DNA from 2 places in the Photorhabdus sp. RM323S genome. Region 2 is predicted to be linked to the other one. Evidence: riboswitches for the same ligand, from Rfam matches in the RefSeq annotation. Region 2 holds a riboswitch; the other holds the start of a gene.
What was found. Region 2 has a riboswitch for thiamine pyrophosphate ahead of thiC (phosphomethylpyrimidine synthase ThiC). Riboswitches for the same ligand answer to the same signal wherever they lie in the genome.
Positions count from the first base shown of each region.

Region 1 (7,245 bases), on a different contig from region 2:
TAAAGATGAGTGTCACCACCAGTCCAGACAAAATCCCCCACTGCCAGATCACATTGCTGTGCCATCATATGAACCAACAATGCATAGCTGGCGATATTGAACGGCAAGCCAAGGAATACGTCACAAGAGCGCTGGTAAAGCTGGCAGGACAGTTTGCCATCCGCAACATAGAACTGGAAGAAAGCATGGCACGGTGCTAATGCCATTTTATCCAGTTCACCGACGTTCCAGGCCGAAACAATGATCCTGCGTGAATCCGGATCGCTTTTAAGCTGATCCAGCACCGTTTTCAGTTGGTCGATCTGGCGGCCATCTGCCGTTCCCCATGCACGCCATTGTTTACCATACACAGGCCCCAAATCGCCGTTCTCATCCGCCCATTCATCCCAAATAGTGACACTATTTTCATGCAGGTATTTGATATTCGTATCACCATCCAGGAACCAAAGAAGCTCATGAATAATTGAGCGGATATGACAACGTTTAGTTGTCACCAGTGGGAAACCATCCTGCAAATTGAAACGCATCTGATGCCCGAAAATGGAGACAGTCCCCGTCCCGGTGCGGTCTGCTTTCGGAGTGCCTTCTTCAAGCACTTTTTTCATTAAGTCCAGATACTGTTTCATTTTACCTCTTGTACCTTATTACCTTGGTGTTTGTATGCCCATATCATCATTAAAATTCCCGCAAGGATCATTGGAACAGAAAGAATTTGTCCCATGCTGATCCCATCGAATAAACCCAGTTGTGCATCCGGTTGACGGAAGAATTCCACTATTATCCTGAAAACACCGTAGCCAATTAAGAATAGGCCGGAAACACTACCCATTGGACGAGGTTTACGGATATATAAATTTAAAATAATAAACAGGACGATCCCCTCTAACGCCATTTCGTAGAGTTGTGAAGGGTGACGGGGAAGAACGCCATATTGTTCAAGTATGGATAACAGTGAAGGGTCAGTTGCTGCCAGTGCCATATCTTCACCACGGGAGCTTGGAAACAGCATAGCCCACGGTGTATCCAATGTGACACGCCCCCATAACTCACCATTAATAAAATTGCCAATTCGCCCCATACCTAGGCCAAAAGGGACTAACGGTGCAATAAAATCAGCAACTTGTAAGAAGTGGCGTTTAGTTCTGCGGCCAAATAACCACATTGCGCAGATAACCCCCATCAAGCCACCGTGGAAAGACATTCCTCCATCCCAAACTTTAAACAAATAAAGCGGGTTATCGAGAAAGGCAGGGAGATTATAAAACAGTACGTAGCCAAGACGGCCACCAACAAAGACGCCAACAAAACCTGCATAGAGCAAGTTCTCTACTTCGTTTTTTGCCCAACCACTATTGGGTTTCGCGGCCCTGCGTGTCGCCAGCCACATGGCGAATACAAACCCTACCAAGTACATAAAACCATACCAATGAAGGGATACGGGACCTACTGAAAAAATAACCGGGTCAATATTAGGAAATGCCAGGTAGTTGTTACTCATCGTTCCCCACTTAATATTTAAAATGAATACCCTAAAGCAAATGATTGCGAATCATAGTATAAGCCGTTAAACGGATTAAATTCCGCCTCTGACCAAACCACCAATCCCATGCTGCTCCATAAACGCTGCTGACAGCTCCTTTACTCTTACACTGGTTTCAGCCTGTAGTATTTCAGTCATCAATTTCTCAACCTGAACCCTCTCCAAATGACGTAATAAATATTTAATCCTTGGCACACTACAACCACTCATACTCAGGCTACGATAGCCAAGGCCAATTAATAGCAGAGCACCCATAGGAGAACCTGCCATTTCACCACAAATATTGATAGCAAGACCTGCTTGCCGGCTATTTTCAAATACCAGTTTTAATGCCCGAATTACAGCCGGGTGCAAACAGTCATAAAGGGAAGCGACATGGGTGTTATTTCGATCTACGGCCAACAGATACTGGGTCAAGTCATTGGTGCCAATAGAAACAAAATCGACTCTGCTTTTTAGTTGCGGCAAGAGAAAAATAGCCGAAGGAACTTCTATCATCACGCCAAGTTGCGGCGTAGGTATCTGACGTGCCAGAATTTGCTCAACTTCCTCTTTCGCTCTGTCAATTAACCGCTTGGATTCATCAATTTCTTCCATACTCGTGATCATGGGCAGAAGTATTTTCAAATTACCGCGATTAACGTTAGCTCGGAGCATAGCCCTAAGCTGAATAAGAAAAATTTCCGGTTGATCCAGTGTCACCCGTATACCGCGCCACCCCAAACAAGGGTTTTCTTCGCTGATGGGCATATATGGCAGTTGTTTATCCGCACCGATATCAAGTGTACGCAATACCACCGGTTTATCGGGAAATAATTGCAGCATCTCCTGATAACGGGCTTTTTGTTCCTCTTCGGAGGGGAAACCACTGTGCAACATAAAGGGTATTTCGGTTCGATAGAGACCAACACCATCAATATTATTGCCTATCTGTAACTCATATTTCAGACTCAACCCCGCATTAAGCTGAACAAGAATACGCTCACCACTTTTGAGACGCGCTTCCCGATCAACATCCCCTTCAGCCAGTTTGCTAAGTGCTTTTTCTTCTTCGATGATCTGTTTATATTCCTGAGAAATCAGCGGTTCAGGTTCAATAAAAACTTCGCCACGGAAACCATCAAGGATCAGCATACGATTGTGCAGGAGTTCCGGCTGGATATCAGCCCCCATAATGGCCGGGATCCCCATCGCACGAACCAATATGGCAGAGTGTGAATGCGTCGCGCCATCACGAACAATAACCCCGGCTAATCTTTCCTGCGGCATTTCTGCCAATAGGTTAGCACTCAGTTCATCAGCAACCAGAATAAACCATTTAGGCCACTGATGGCTGACAGTCGGTGAATCATCCAGATGGAACAGTAATCGTTGCCCAAGTGCCCGCAGATCCGATGCCCTTTCCCGCATATAGGCGTCTTGTAAGCGGGTGAATTGCTCTGCGTATTTCTCAATAACTTGTTTAACCGCCCATTGCGCGACAGACCCTTGTTCAATACAAGAAAACAGATCTTGTTTCAATTGAGGATCATTCAAAAGGTAGGAATAGAGATCAAAAATCGCAGCGCTCTCTTTTTGAGAACCGGTAGTAAAACGCCTACTGAGCCGCCGGCATTCCGCCATCGTATCTTCAAGTGCCTGAATCAGACGAGAACGTTCCGCTGCATGATCAAGGGTTGATGCTTCAAAAATTTGTTCAAGTGAGGGCTGGGAACAATCCTGCCACCCTTGGGCCATGACGATGCCATTAGAAATTGCCAACGCTTTAATTCGAGTCTGCCGGTAGTGACCAAACACGCCCTTGGTCTGAGCCTGAGCAAGGATCACGGCCAGCTGCGTCGCAAGCGTCACCATAAAGGATTCTTCGGTTTCATTAAACAAGCGTTGTTCCTGCTGCTGAACGACCAGAACCCCTTGCAACTGACGACGATAAATAACCGGAACCCCTAAAAAAGCACGGAAGTTATCTTCCTTAACCTGAGGCAGGTATTTGAAACTGGGATGGCTGCGTACATCCGCCAAATTAATCAGTTCAGATAATTGACCAACTTGCCCAACCACTCCCTCACCAAATGCCAGGCTGACAATTCTTCCCCGGGGTTTCCTCAATCCTCGGGTTGCCATCAGGTAATAACATTGCCGTTGATGATCAGCAAGATAGATAGAGCACACATCTGTGCTCATCGCCAGGCAAGTCTCATTCACCAATAGCTCAAGCGCTTCGGCCAGATTGGTTGCCATAGCAACTTTTTCAACAATTTCCCGTAAGCGCATAAGCATGGTGTTAACCTAACTTCTTTTGCGACGATAAGAATATGAAGAACGCGACAACAATATGCTTTCTTGCATTGGCATCACAACCGAAGCAAATTCTTTCATCACACGCCGGTAAACATCACGTTTAAAAGAGACAACCTGCCGGACAGGATACCAATAGCTGACCCAGCGCCAGCCATCAAACTCCGGGGTATTACTGTGCTGCACATTAATATCTTCTTCATTACAAAGTAGTTGTAATAAAAACCACCGCTGTTTTTGACCAATACAGACAGGTCTTGTATCCCAACGCACCAAACGCTTGGGTAATTTGTAACGTAACCAATTACGGGTAGAGGCCAGAACGCGTACATCCTTCCGGCCCAAACCCACTTCTTCATACAGTTCCCGATACATAGCCTGCTCTGGTGATTCCCCCGGATTAATCCCCCCCTGAGGGAATTGCCAGGAATGTTGCCCATAACGCCGGGCCCACAAAACCTGGCCTTGTCGATTACAAATTACAATTCCTACATTCGGGCGGTAGCCATCATCATCGATCACCAGACTACCTCAATAAACTAAATTTGAAAGATGACTAATTGTTTCACACTACCCTCAAGTGGTAAACCTCTATCATTGGACTTTGCAGTCGCTAGCTAAATCTCTACAATAGCGCCATCTCAACGGGGTGCTGGCTGTTTAAAACAGTCTTGCTGAGAGTAAACCCGCCGAACCTGATCTGGCTAATACTGGCGTAGGGATTTGAGCTGCTAATTGTTTCACTGAAATTATCTTTTCGTTTAGCGCGCCCTCAGATCCTTTGCCAATCCTCTTAAATTAAGGAGAGCAAAGTGTTTAAGACGTTATTTTCGAAATTAATCGTACTGACGGTACTGTCAGCCTCTGCTTTGTTATTGAGTCAGGTTGCACAGGCAAAGCCGGTATTAACTGTCTACACCTATGATTCTTTTGCCACCGAATGGGGACCAGGGCCTGCGATTAAAAAAGCGTTTGAAGCTGAATGTGACTGTGAACTGAAATTTGTTGCTCTGGAAGATGGTGTGTCCCTGCTCAATCGCCTCAGAATGGAGGGAAAGCGAACGGCTGCCGATATTATCCTTGGTCTGGATAACAACTTGATTCAAGCGGCCCAACAAACCGGTCTGTTCACTGAAAGCCAAGTAGATACCCGCAAACTGAAACTGCCTGTGCCATGGAATAACAACGTATTTATTCCTTATGACTATGGTTACTTTGCTTTCATTTACAACAAAAATACGTTGCCAAATCCGCCAAAGAGCATGGATGAACTGATCAACAGTCACAATAACTGGAAAGTGATCTATCAAGATCCCCGTACCAGCACACCAGGGCAAGGTTTGCTGTTGTGGATGCAGAAAATTTATGGTGATGATGCCCCACAAGCCTGGCAAAAACTGGCAAAGAAAACACTGACAGTCACCAAAGGCTGGAGTGAAGCTTATGGTCTGTTCCTGAAAGGCGAAGGCGATTTGGTCCTGAGCTATACCTCTTCACCGGGCTATCACATTTTGTCTGAGAAGAAAGACTATTATGCTGCGGCAACGTTTAGTGAAGGTCATTACTTGCAAGTCGAAGTTGCCGCCCAACTGGCCTCCAGCAAGCAACCGGAACTTGCCCAGAAATTTATGCGGTTTATATTAACTCCAGCTTTCCAACAGGAAATTCCAACCACTAACTGGATGTATCCGGTCATTGATATTCAACTACCAGAAGTTTATTCACAGCTTTCAATACCAGAAAGATCATTACAGTACCGTGCGGAAGACGTCGCAAAACACCGTAACCAATGGATTCGTGCATGGCAAAGCGCTGTCAGCCGCTAATAGCCGGATGGCTGTTGCCGGGGGCGATTGCCTCCGGTTTTTTGCTATTGGTCGCTTTACTGGCATTCGGTACACTTTGGTGTAACGCGCCTGAAGGCGACTGGTACTTGCTGACAGAAGATCGCTATTTGTGGCATGTGGTGTGTTTTACATTCTGGCAAGCTTTTTTATCGGCTCTGTTTTCTGTTATGCCCGCTATTTTTCTTTCCCGGGCACTCTATCGCCGTCATTTTCCAGGCCGAACTTTGTTTTTGCGCCTGTGTGCTATGACGCTGGTTTTGCCTGTACTGGTCGCTCTGTTTGGCATTCTGACTGTCTATGGCAGAGTCGGTTGGCTGGCGCAGTTCTGTGAATGGGCTGGTATCAATTACCATTTTACACCTTACGGTTTAAAGGGAATTTTGCTGGCGCATATCTTCTTTAATATGCCACTGGCAACACGGCTGTTACTGCAATCACTGGAAAACATTGCGGTGGAACAACGGCAGTTAGCCGCACAGTTAGGCATGAGTGAATGGCAACATTTTCGTTTCGTTGAATGGCCTTACCTGCGCCGCCAAATCCTGCCAACCGGCGCGCTGATTTTTATGCTCTGCTTCGCCAGTTTTGCCACAGTGCTGGCTTTAGGTGGCGGGCCTGCGGCAACAACTGTCGAGTTGGCAATCTATCAGGCGTTAAGCTATGACTACGATCTCGGCCGTGCCGCGTTACTGGCTTTGATTCAGCTGACTTGCTGTCTTGGTTTTGTTCTTCTTAGTCAGAAACTTAACAGTGCTCTGTCCATCGGCTATAGCAATCAACAGCAGTGGCGTAATCCACAGGATACTTTGCTGAGAAAAATCTGTGACAGCATGTCAATTACCGCGGCATTGTTACTGCTGGTTCCCCCATTGTTGGCTGTTGTCGTGGATGGTCTGAACAGCGGGTTATTCAACGTATTACGCCAGCCTGTATTGTGGCAGGCATTTATCACATCCATTGTGATTGCGTTAGGCGCCGGATTACTGTGTGTTTTATTTACGATGATGTTGCTGTGGAGCAGCCGCGAGCTGTGCCTGCGTTATTCACCCCGCTGGGGACAAGCGATGGAAATAAGTGGTTTGTTGATCCTGGCTATGCCCGGCATCGTGCTGGCAACCGGTTTTTTTCTACTCCTTAACGACACCATCGGCTTACCCCGCTCACCCTATGGTCTGGTGATTTTAACCAACGCACTGATGGCGATTCCTTATGCATTGAAAGTTCTGGATAATCCCATGAAAGATCTGGCAGCCCGCTATAATCCGCTGTGTCGATCCCTGAACATTCAAGGTATTAACCGACTGCGTTGGATTGAGCTAAAAGCATTGAAAATCCCGCTGGCGCAAGCTCTGGCTTTTGCTTGTGTCCTTTCGATTGGGGATTTTGGTGTTGTCGCGCTGTTTGGTAATGAAGATTTCCGTACACTTCCTTTCTATCTGTACCAGCAAATAGGGGCTTACCGTAGTCAAGATGGCGCAGTCACCGCCTTATTGCTGTTATTATTATGTTTTATGCTGTTTAGTTTACTTGAACGCTTACCGGGGCGACGTAATGCTTAAA
Region 1 is NZ_JBHFKZ010000001.1:108,023-115,267, reverse strand. Features, by position in the region: gene thyA (thymidylate synthase) at 1-626, opposite strand, end outside; gene lgt (prolipoprotein diacylglyceryl transferase) at 623-1,498, opposite strand; gene ptsP (phosphoenolpyruvate--protein phosphotransferase) at 1,574-3,820, opposite strand; gene rppH (RNA pyrophosphohydrolase) at 3,830-4,360, opposite strand; TPP riboswitch at 4,474-4,578, shown strand; gene thiB (thiamine ABC transporter substrate binding subunit) at 4,651-5,664, shown strand; gene thiP (thiamine/thiamine pyrophosphate ABC transporter permease ThiP) at 5,640-7,244, shown strand; gene thiQ (thiamine ABC transporter ATP-binding protein ThiQ) at 7,237-7,245, shown strand, end outside.
Region 1: linked by a shared signal. The riboswitch ahead of thiB (thiamine ABC transporter substrate binding subunit) and the one ahead of thiC (phosphomethylpyrimidine synthase ThiC) in region 2 are both predicted to bind thiamine pyrophosphate.

Region 2 (11,537 bases):
GTAGAATTAAAACACCCGAAGCCATGAGCTTCGGGTGTTGAAATGTCAAACGATATCAAAGTTAGATGTTTAGGCTTTTTCTAAAGTAAAACCGGTAAAGTCAGCAGTTGCTCCGCTTGATCTGGGGCCAATTTGGTCTTTCAGCAAGTAAACGCGTAAAAGTCCTTCTTCATCTGTACTGAATTCGATAGAACCTGTTGTAAACTCGGTGCTGCTCACAGCAAAAGATTCCGGGCCAGATGTGCGATTTTGTAAACCAAAATAAGCAGGTGATGACTCTACTGATAAGCGAGCGGTACCCGTCAGTTTATATTTAGTGTTAGGTTCTAATTCTTCGATAATTTGGTCAATGACGCCAGAACCAGTAACGCTTTGGATTCTGAGAAAGTTAATTCCATTTTCGGATAAGATTTTTACCGTTTCAGGTGCTGGGATTCTCCAACCCTTATATCCTTCCTCGAATGAGCCATTAACCAACTCTTTAGTAGAGTTTTTCTTACCAGAATAATCTTCGTTATCCAAAATTTCTTTTACGTTCATATATTAGTCCTTTTTAAATGAGTATCAATAAATTTGATTTTTCTTAATCACGTTATTTTTCGGGAGGCACTTTATCAATGATAGGAGAATATTCAATGGCATTTTTTATTGATGGAGGATTGTAATTTGTATAAGTTAATACAAAAATAAAATAGATGAGGGTAAGTTCCGATATATACAGTACACATAGTCTTTTATATTTACTCAATATAGGTATAAATTGGCGTTTTATGTTCTTTTTTCTGTGGAAAATAGACACGTATGGTCAGGAAATAAACTAAATGGTTCTATTGAAATAGAGTGTTAATGATTACAGTGGATTTTAGATATTGATTGAACTTATATAGATAAAATATTTTATTTTATATTTAAGGAGTGTATTTTAAATAAAAATCATTATGTGATATTTTTATAATATTAAATATTTATACGATTATAATTAAAGTGAAATTATAATATCAATTTGATTTCATTAATGTTTATGATAAATGAACATATATAATGGATTTTTAGGTTAGTTAAAAGTCGGAAGAGTTACATGCTCTTCCGGCTAGTATGATTGGCTGCTGATTGTGTTGGGTTGTATTACTGTCTGGTGTTAGAGTCAGAAAGCCGTCTATATTAAATCTTATTTTATAAAATTATTGTCGTTTAAGAATCCTTGTCAAAAATATTTATTTGAGAAAGGTGAAAATTAAATTACCGGCCTAAGTAACCATCCCAATCTTTCCAGACAGGTTGTAACCCCGCTTTAATCAATACATCCGCGACCTGATAAACGGAGCGGTTATCATGTGGAATAAATTGTTCTAGTTCTTTATGGCTATTATCTGCGTAACCACCGGGTTGGGTTTTCGAACCTGCGCTGACATTATTGATTGCCAGTGGTATGACATGATCGCGAAAGAAGGGAGATTCCCGGGTAGAAATAGAAAGTTCTACATCTGGAGCAAACAGACGAAAAGCACAAATCAGTTGTACCAGTTCTGCTTCACTCATTAATGATGCAGGTTTAATACCTCCGGCACAAGGCCGCAAACGTGGGAATGAAATTGAATAACGGCTTTGCCAATATGTGCGTTGTAAAAAGAATAAATGTTCAGCCACCATGTAACAATCTGTCCGCCAGTGATTGGATAGGCCAATTAATGCCCCTAAACCGATTTTATCGATTTTTGCCCGGCCAAGGCGATCCGGTGTTTCTAGTCGCCAGTGAAAATCTTGTTTCTTACCTCGTAGATGATGCAGCCGATAAGTTGGCTCATGATAGGTTTCTTGATAAACCATCACACCATCCAGCCCCAACGTTTTGAGTTCTGAATATTCTTCCTGAGTCATTGGCTGGACTTCCATCATTATGGAACTGAAATGTTCACGGATAAGTGGCAGATAACGGCGGAAATAATCCATACCTACTTTACTCTGATGTTCTCCCGTGACTAATAGCAGATTGTCAAAACCCAGAGCTTTAATCGCCTGACATTCTGCAATAATTTCATCTTTATTTAGTGTCTTGCGTTTGATGTGGTTACTCATTGAGAATCCACAGTAGGTGCAATCATTGGCGCACAAATTCGAGAGATAAAGCGGTACATAAAAACCAACGGTATTACCGAAGCGTTGACGAGTCAATTTCTGTGCCCGTTGTGCCAGCGGTTCTATATAGGGTTTCGCCGCTGGTGAGAGCAGTGCCATAAAATCATCCAGATTTAATTTGTTGCTGCTCAATGCCCGTTCGACATCCTGCGAAGTTTTGCTGTTAATGCGAAGGGTAATGTCATCCCAACTCAGCTGCTGCCAGTGATAACTAAAACTGTTGTTCAAAAGATGATTAGCCATTAGAACGTTCCCAGAAAATCAGTCAATGGGCTGGATGCAACAGCATGTTGTTTTGGACTTGCCAGACCAGCCTGATGGGATAATTCACCTGTTTCAATTGCCATTCTGAATGCCTGTGCCATTTTTACTGGGTTACGCGCGACGGCAATAGCGGTATTGACCAATACGGCATCAGCCCCTAATTCGATTGCTTCCAGTGCATGGCTTGGTGCGCCGATGCCTGCATCGACAACCACCGGCACCTGTGCTTGTTCAATAATAATTTGCAGGAAATCCCGGGTTAGCAGCCCCTGATTAGAGCCGATCGGGGCTCCTAAAGGCATAACCGCTGCACAACCCGCTTCTTCCAGGCGTTTACACAAAACAGGATCAGCACTGCAGTAAGGCAGAACGATAAACCCGTCTTTGACCAGCATTTCAGCGCCTTTAAGCGTTTCGACCGGATCAGGTAGTAAGTATTTCACATCAGGATGGATCTCCAGTTTGATCCAATTTGTTGCCAATGCTTCACGGGCCAGACGGGCTGCGAACAGCGCTTCTTCTGCGGTTTTGGCTCCAGAAGTATTTGGCAGCAATTTGACGCCAAGTTTTTGTAATGGCGCTAGAATAGCGTCATTACCTCCCTGTAAATCAATGCGTTTCATCGCCATCGTGACAAGCTGACTGCCAGAGGCGGCTATAGCCTGAATCATTAAATCTGAATTAGCGAATTTGCCTGTACCAGTAAACAAACGGGAATCAAAAGTAGTATCAGCGATCTTTAACATATCAACCTCCGGCAATAACCTGAAATAAAAGGATATTGTCCCCGTCATTAACTTGGTGTGTATTCCAGTTCGAGCGCGGAATAATGGTTTGATTAATGGCCAATGCAGTTCCCGGTTGCGTTCGTTCAAGTTGTTCCAGTAATTGCTGTAGAGCCAGAGGCGCGGTAAGCTCCATCAACTGGTCATTTATAGTAATTTTCATGCCATATCTCCGCAGATTGGGCATTGCCGCGATTGACTGAGCTGTAGCGTGCTCCAGCTTTGCTGCTTACCATCAAACAGTCGAAGTTTGCCGCTCAACGGAGAGGGAAGTCCGCTTAACATTTTGATGGCTTCCAAAGCCTGCAATGTGCCGATGACGCCGACTACCGGACCTAATACACCCGCAGTTCGGCAATTACGTTGTGGTTCTTCCTGATCAGGGTAGAGGCAGGTATAGCAGCCGTGAGGATAAGGGGGTTCAAGCACCATAAGCTGACCGCTGAACCCAACGGCACTGCCGCTGATTAAGGGTTTTCGTGTTGCTACACAAGCTGCATTGATAGCATGGCGGGTTGCCATGTTGTCACAGCAATCAAGAACCAGATCGACCTGTTTTACGCTTTTTTTCAGCGATTCCACATCTTGACGTTTATTAAGAATAGTTATTTTTACCAGTGGATTCAGTGCATTGAGCTGATTAGCTGCAAGTTCAGCTTTTGCCGAAGGGATATCCTCTGTGCGGTAAAGGATTTGTCGTTGTAAATTGGAGACGTGCAGTTGGTCATCATCAGCGAGATAAATTGCTCCCACACCGGCCGCAGCGAGATAGAGAGACGCAGGGGCACCCAGCCCCCCCAAACCGACAATCAATACGCGGCTGGTTTTCAGTTTTTCCTGCCCTTCTGGGCCGATATCTTCCAGCAACAGTTGTCGGCTGTAACGCATAAATTCTTGATCATTCAGCATAAGAACCTCTCAATATCTTCAACTAAATGCCTTCAATCAGATGAAGCAATTGTGACGTTGCCTGACGCCAATCTTTTGCTTTGGTAATTGCGCTGACCAGCGCTACACCACCAACTCCCGTTGCAACGACATCCGGCACACGTTCAAGAGAGATGCCTCCGATAGCGACAGTAGGATAATCCGGAGTGTTTTCTACCTGTTGTTTTAGTGTTTCCAGCCCTTGTGGAGAAGAGGGCATTGTTTTGGTCGTCGTCGGGAAAATATGGCCGAGGGCGATATAAGATGGACGTAAAGATTTTGCCCGTGCCAATTCTTGTTCATTGTGAGTGGAAACGCCTAACCGCAATCCGGCTTCCTGGATTGCATTCAGATCGGCGTTATCTAAATCTTCCTGCCCCAGATGAACACCGTAAGCGCCATGTTTGATCGCCAGTCGCCAGTAATCGTTAATAAATAAACGAGCGTTATATTGGTGGCCCAGAGTAATGGCCTGCTTAATCTCTCCCTCGACTTGATCTTCTGGCAGGTCTTTGATTCGTAATTGGATGGTGGTAATTCCTGCCTTTAACAGGCGGGAAATCCATTCCAGCGAATCCACGACCGGATACAGCCCCAATCTGTGTTCAGTCGGGGCAAATGGGGCATTAGGCAGATTACTCATGAGATACACCCTCCGCACTGTGATACAGCTCGCTGCCGCGGGCGCGGAATTCTTCTGACATCTGTTCCATACCGGCGGCATAATCGCGTACTTCCTGAGAGATCTTCATCGAGCAGAATTTAGGCCCGCACATAGAACAGAAATGAGCAATTTTGCCGGAGGCTTGTGGCAGCGTTTCATCGTGATAGGCACGTGCGGTATCGGGATCGAGCGCCAGATTAAATTGATCTTCCCAACGGAATTCAAAGCGTGCTTTTGACATAGCGTTATCACGGATTTGTGCACCTGGATGGCCTTTGGCCAGATCGGCGGCATGAGCCGCAATTTTGTAAGTAATCAGCCCTTGCTTAACATCGTCTTTGTTTGGCAGACCAAGATGTTCTTTCGGTGTTACGTAACAAAGCATAGCGCAACCAAACCAACCAATCATTGCTGCACCAATACCCGAAGTAAAATGGTCATAACCTGGCGCAATATCTGTCGTCAGTGGTCCAAGGGTGTAGAAAGGGGCTTCATGACAGTGCTCCAATTCTTCGGTCATATTGCGACGAATCATCTGCATTGGTACATGTCCGGGGCCTTCGATCATCACCTGAACATCATATTCCCAGGCAATTTTGGTCAGTTCGCCTAATGTATGTAACTCGGCAAACTGGGCTTCATCATTGGCATCTTGAATAGAGCCGGGGCGCAAGCCATCTCCTAAGGATAGAGAAACATCATAAGCAGCACAGATTTCACAAATCTCGCGGAAATGTTGGTAGAGGAAGTTTTCCTGATGATGAGATAGACACCATTTCGCCATAATTGAACCACCGCGGGAGACGATCCCGGTCAGGCGTTTGGCTGTCATCGGTACATAGCGCAGCAGAACGCCTGCGTGAATAGTGAAGTAATCCACTCCTTGTTCAGCTTGTTCTAGCAAGGTATCACGGAACATTTTCCAGGTGAGGTTTTCCGCTATACCATTAACTTTTTCCAGAGCTTGATAAATGGGGACTGTACCGATAGGAACCGGGCTGTTACGTAAGATCCATTCGCGGGTTTCGTGGATATAACGGCCAGTGGAGAGATCCATTACCGTATCCGCACCCCAACGGGTAGACCAGATCAGCTTTTCCACTTCCTCTTCAATAGAAGAGGTCACTGAAGAATTACCGATATTGGCGTTAACCTTCACCAGAAAATTACGACCAATAATCATGGGTTCTGATTCAGGATGATTGATATTGGCAGGAATAATTGCCCGACCTGCCGCGACTTCCTGACGGACAAATTCTGGTGTGATATTTTCTGGCAACTGAGCGCCGAAGCCTTGTCCGGCATGTTGTTGGCGTAGCACATCACCGCGGATACGTTCACGCCCCATATTTTCCCGTAGTGCAATAAATTCCATTTCCGGTGTGATGATGCCTTTACGGGCATAGTGCAATTGAGTCACGCGTTTGCCTTTACCGGCTTTTAGTGGATGAGGGCGGTTATTGAAACGTAAATGAGCGAGGCCAGCATCCGCCAGACGTTGCTGAGTAAAATCAGAACTGAGGGTGGTAACAGGTTCAGTATCTTGACGTTCGTCAATCCATTGCTGGCGCAGTTTAGTTAACCCAACATGCACATCCAGCATGGAATCAGGATCGCCATAAGCGCCGGAAGTATCATAAACAGGGATAGCTTCGTTTTCCTCATATTGAGGTTCTTCTTTGGTTCCGCCGATCAGAGTCGGTGATAACTGAATTTCCCGCATTGGGACTTGGATATCGTCACGTGGACCTTGGAGATAAATTCGTCGTGAGTTAGGGAACGCGACTCCCTGAATAGAATTAATAAATTCTTGAGCGGCATCACGTTGAACTTTACGTGGACGTGACGGGCCGGGTTTTGGTGAAATATCAGTTGCAGGGATAACAATATTATTAGACATAGCAAATTCCTAACCGTGTTATTGGGAAAGTTGCTTGTCTGGAGCTCGCAGGGAGTAATAATTGATAGCTGGATAGACTCTTGGTAAGAAAACTGGGTGAGCCGACAGCGGTTGATTACTCTTGTTCCCTTCGCGGGTCTTAACCCGATCAGGTTCCGCGGATCCCGAATTAACGGTCTCAGCCTGTGTATGCTGTGATAAAACAGTCTACGCTAGGCACTCCGACAAGAAAGTCATCAGTAGTATAGAAGGGATTATGAAAACTACAACCCTTACTGAATGAAAGTATTTACAATGACCAAGTTAATTGTTCCCAGCCATGTTGTTGTGCCTCAGCTTGCAAACGAGCATCAGCATTGACGGTAATCACCTCATTGGCAAACTGACACATTGGCAGATCATTAATCGAATCACTGTAAAAACGGATAGTTTCAGGATGACTATTTTGTTGCTCCAGCCATTGTTTCAATCGTTTTACTTTACCTTCACGAAAAGTGGCAATGCCGTCTATTTTGCCGGTATAACAGCCGTTTTCTATTACCATATCAATGCCCAACGCGGTGTGAATACCAAATTCGGCAGCAATCTTTTTCACAATAAAAGAGACCGTGGCTGAGATAATAATGACCGGAACCTGCTGTTGTTGATATTCTTCAAGCAGCGCTTTAGCTTGTGGATAAAACCGAGGTCTGATTCTTTCTGCGACAAATTCGGTTAGCCAGGTATCAACTCGTTCTTGCGGAACCCGATGCAATGTTTGCAGGCTAAATGCCAGATAGTCATTCATATTCAACATACCTGCATTGTAATCAGCCATCATTTTTGCATCTGCTTCGATAAAACAGGGATCGGTAATTATGCCTTTTTCCCATAAGAATTCTGTCCATATAGCGCTGGAATCACCGGAGATTAAGGTGTCATCTAGATCAAACACTGCAAGCAGTTGTGGCATGATGTTGTGTTCCTCAGGTCAAAGCACATTGATAGCTGAGGATCATGCCTGTCACTGCCAGATCAGGCAATACAACATATAACAATAAGACACTCTTTTTCTGATGAAAAAGCGTATGATTTATACACATATTAAAATAATTTAAGATGTCATAGTGATGATGCAACAACAAATTACAGGTACAGAATGTGGCTGGTGGATTATCAGCGATGAAAATCATATTTGGCTTCCTGAAGGGGAATTACCTTTTGGAATTGCTGTTCAATGGTCATTGCAAGGAAAAATAGCGTGGCCTATTGGTGAATGGCAGGGCGAAAAAGTTTGGCTTATTTGTCAGAAAATGGTTTCAGATATGGTTTCGCTGCGGCAAATTATTTCAAGTGATAGCGGGTTGTTTCAGTTAGCTGGCCGTGGGGTGCAGTTGGCTGAGTTTTATCGTTCTCATCGGTATTGTGGTTATTGCGGTAGTGAAATGCGCCATGGTTCCAGTGAGTGGGTCTGTTTGTGTCATCACTGTGGAGAACGTTATTATCCGCAGATTGCACCTTGTATTATTGTGGGTATTCGTCGGAATGATAGGATTCTACTGGCGCAGCATCAGCACCATCGTGGGGGGATGTACACAGTACTGGCGGGATTTGTCGAAGTAGGTGAAACACTCGAAGAAGCGGTATCCCGCGAAGTCATGGAGGAGAGTAATATTAAAGTCCGCAATTTACGTTATGTGGCTTCTCAGCCGTGGCCTTTTCCTCATTCATTGATGATGGCATTTCTGGCTGATTATGACAGCGGTGAGATCCGTCATGATCCGCAAGAGCTGATTAGCGCAGACTGGTATCGCTATGATCAACTGCCATTGATCCCGCCAGCTAATACGATTGCCCGCCGGTTGATTGAAGATACGGTTGCTCTATGCCGAAATGTGTAATGTATTGTTTGGCGCGATTCAACGGGAGAGATTTGTCTGTCGTGTTACAATGGACGCAAATTATTGCAGCCAGATAATATTGCGGCCAATAAATAAATGGAGCCTGTTATGAATGAGTTGAAAAACGACCGCTATTTACGAGCTTTACTGCGCCAACCTGTTGATGTTACACCTGTATGGATGATGCGTCAGGCTGGTCGTTATTTGCCGGAATATAAGGCTAGCCGTACCGAAGCAGGTGATTTTATCTCTCTGTGTAAGAACACTGAACTTGCCTGCGAAGTCACTTTACAGCCTTTACGGCGTTATCCGTTGGATGCGGCGATTCTCTTCTCTGATATTCTCACTATTCCTGATGCAATGGGGTTGGGACTCTATTTTGAGGCAGGCGAAGGCCCGCGTTTTAAATCCCCTATTTTGAGTCGTGCTGATGTGGAAAAACTGCCGGTTCCTGATCCTGAAATGGAACTGGGTTATGTGATGGATGCAGTGCGTACAATCCGTAAGGCACTGGTGGGGCAAGTTCCTTTGATTGGCTTTTCCGGTAGTCCGTGGACACTGGCGACTTATATGGTGGAAGGCGGTAGTAGTAAGGCATTCACTAAAATCAAAAAAATGATGTATGCCGAACCCGCCGTCATGCACTTATTGCTGGATAAACTGGCAGACAGCGTTACTCTTTATCTTAATGCCCAGATTAAAGCGGGTGCTCAGTCCGTGATGATTTTCGATACTTGGGGAGGCGTGCTGACGGGGCGGGATTATCGCGAGTTTTCCCTGCGTTATATGCACAAAATTGTTGATGGCCTGATCCGTGAAAATGAAGGCCGCCGTGTGCCGGTAACATTGTTTACCAAAGGTGGCGGGCAATGGCTGGAAGCAATGGCTGAAACGGGTTGTGATGCCCTTGGTTTGGACTGGACGACAGATATTGCCGATGCACGCCGTCGTGTAGGGAATAAAGTGGCTTTGCAGGGCAACATGGATCCATCTGTGTTATATGCCTCTCCAGTGCGGATTGAGCAGGAAGTTTCGACAATTTTGCAAGGTTTTGGTGTGGGTCCTGGTCATGTTTTTAACCTTGGTCATGGTATCCATCAAGATGTACCGCCGGAACATGCTGGTGTATTTGTTGAAACGGTACATAAACTTTCAGCTAAATATCATCAGTAGAAATATGATTAACACGAAAGCATTACGTCAGGAACAAATAGAAAAGGCTCAGCAAGTCATCCATTATGATGATTTTTCCTCACCAAAATTGATTGCTGGTGCTGATGTGGGCTTTGAACAGCAGGGAACAGTTACCCGTGCAGCTATCGCTGTTCTTTCCTATCCTGCCTTTGAACTGGTGGAGTATCAGATAGCTCGAATTGATACTACGCTTCCTTATATCCCCGGCTTACTCTCTTTTCGTGAATACCCTGCATTGATGGCTGCTTGGCAATTGCTGAAACACACACCTGATCTGGTCATGGTGGACGGCCATGGTATTGCTCATCCTCGTCGTTTAGGGGTTGCTAGCCATTTTGGCTTATTGGCGAATGTACCGACGATTGGCGTGGCAAAACGTCGTTTATGTGGTGAAAGTGAACCATTGGATGAGCAACCCGGCAGTTGCCAGCCTTTGATTGATAAAGAGGAGCAGATCGGCTGGGTATGGCGAAGTAAAAAACGTTGTAATCCATTGTATATTTCTACAGGACATAGAATCAGTCTTGATAGTGCATTGCTATGGGTAGAGCGTTGTGTGCGAGGCTATCGTCTACCTGAAACCACCCGTTGGGCGGATGGCATAGCTTCAAATAGAGCGTTTTTTGAACAAATGATGCAGAAAAATCCTTAAATTCGGTGTAAGCGTGTGGATCTTCTTGAATTTCAGGTAAACTGCGGAGCAAATTATGCATAATGAGTAAGAACTAATGTTACGAAACCCGATACATTTACGGCTGGAAAAACTTGAAAGCTGGCAGCATCTGACCTTCATGGCGAGTTTATGCGAACGGATGTATCCAAACTACCAGATGTTCTGTTGTCAGATTGCGTTCGCAGAACCTGCGCTTTACCGCCGTATTCTGGATTTGGTGTGGGAAATATTAGTTGTAAAAGATGCCAAGGTTAATTTTGATAATCAGCTGGAAAAGTTGGAACAAATCATTCCGTCAGCAGATGATTACGATATTTATGGTGTGTACCCGGCAATTGATGCGTGTATTGCATTAGGGGAAATACTCCATGCCCGTCTGGGTGGTGAGACATTGGAGCATACAATTGCTGTGAGTGAAATTTCAATTCGCACCGTTGCTATGCTTGAAATGACCCATGCCGGGAAAGAAATGACCGATGAAGAATTAAAAGTATTACCTGCCATTGAACAAGAGTGGGATATTCAATGGGAAATTTATCGCTTATTGGCCGGCTGTGAAGAGCGGGATATTGAGTTGATTAAAGGATTGAAATCTGACCTCCGGGAATCAGGAATTAGCAACATTGGTATAAATTTAACGCAGTAAAGTGAAAAAACGTGATTTAATGCTTTAAATGCCATGTTCAAAGGCTTCACTTTTGCCCCCACTCTGTTCTACATTTGGGGGGTGAAAAGAAGTGGCTATCGGTGCGTGTATGCAGGGGTGCTGTCATTCGGCATATCCGTCGCACTCGATGCTTTGCAAACGATAAACACACTGTAAGGATAATCTATGAATAAGACTGAATTAGTTGATGCAATCGCAGAAAGTGCAGACCTGACCAAAGCTCAGGCAAAAGCTGCTCTGGAATCAACTTTGAATGCAATTACTGAATCCCTGAAAGAAGGTGATTCAGTACAGCTGGTGGGCTTTGGTACTTTCAAAGTTAACCATCGCGCAGAGCGTACTGGCCGTAACCCTCAAACTGGTAAAGAAATTACAATCGCTGCTGCGAACGTACCTGCTTTCTCTGCTGGCAAGGCACTGAAAGACGCAGTTAAATAATTTCATTGC
Region 2 is NZ_JBHFKZ010000039.1:34,051-45,587, forward strand. Features, by position in the region: gene ACGF7G_RS15455 (carbohydrate binding domain-containing protein) at 70-540, opposite strand; gene thiH (2-iminoacetate synthase ThiH) at 1,240-2,379, opposite strand; gene ACGF7G_RS15465 (thiazole synthase) at 2,379-3,146, opposite strand; gene thiS (sulfur carrier protein ThiS) at 3,148-3,348, opposite strand; gene ACGF7G_RS15475 (HesA/MoeB/ThiF family protein) at 3,345-4,094, opposite strand; gene thiE (thiamine phosphate synthase) at 4,117-4,755, opposite strand; gene thiC (phosphomethylpyrimidine synthase ThiC) at 4,748-6,676, opposite strand; TPP riboswitch at 6,785-6,910, opposite strand; gene ACGF7G_RS15490 (HAD family hydrolase) at 6,966-7,628, opposite strand; gene nudC (NAD(+) diphosphatase) at 7,789-8,556, shown strand; gene hemE (uroporphyrinogen decarboxylase) at 8,665-9,729, shown strand; gene nfi (deoxyribonuclease V) at 9,734-10,402, shown strand; gene ACGF7G_RS15510 (YjaG family protein) at 10,479-11,069, shown strand; gene hupA (nucleoid-associated protein HU-alpha) at 11,256-11,528, shown strand.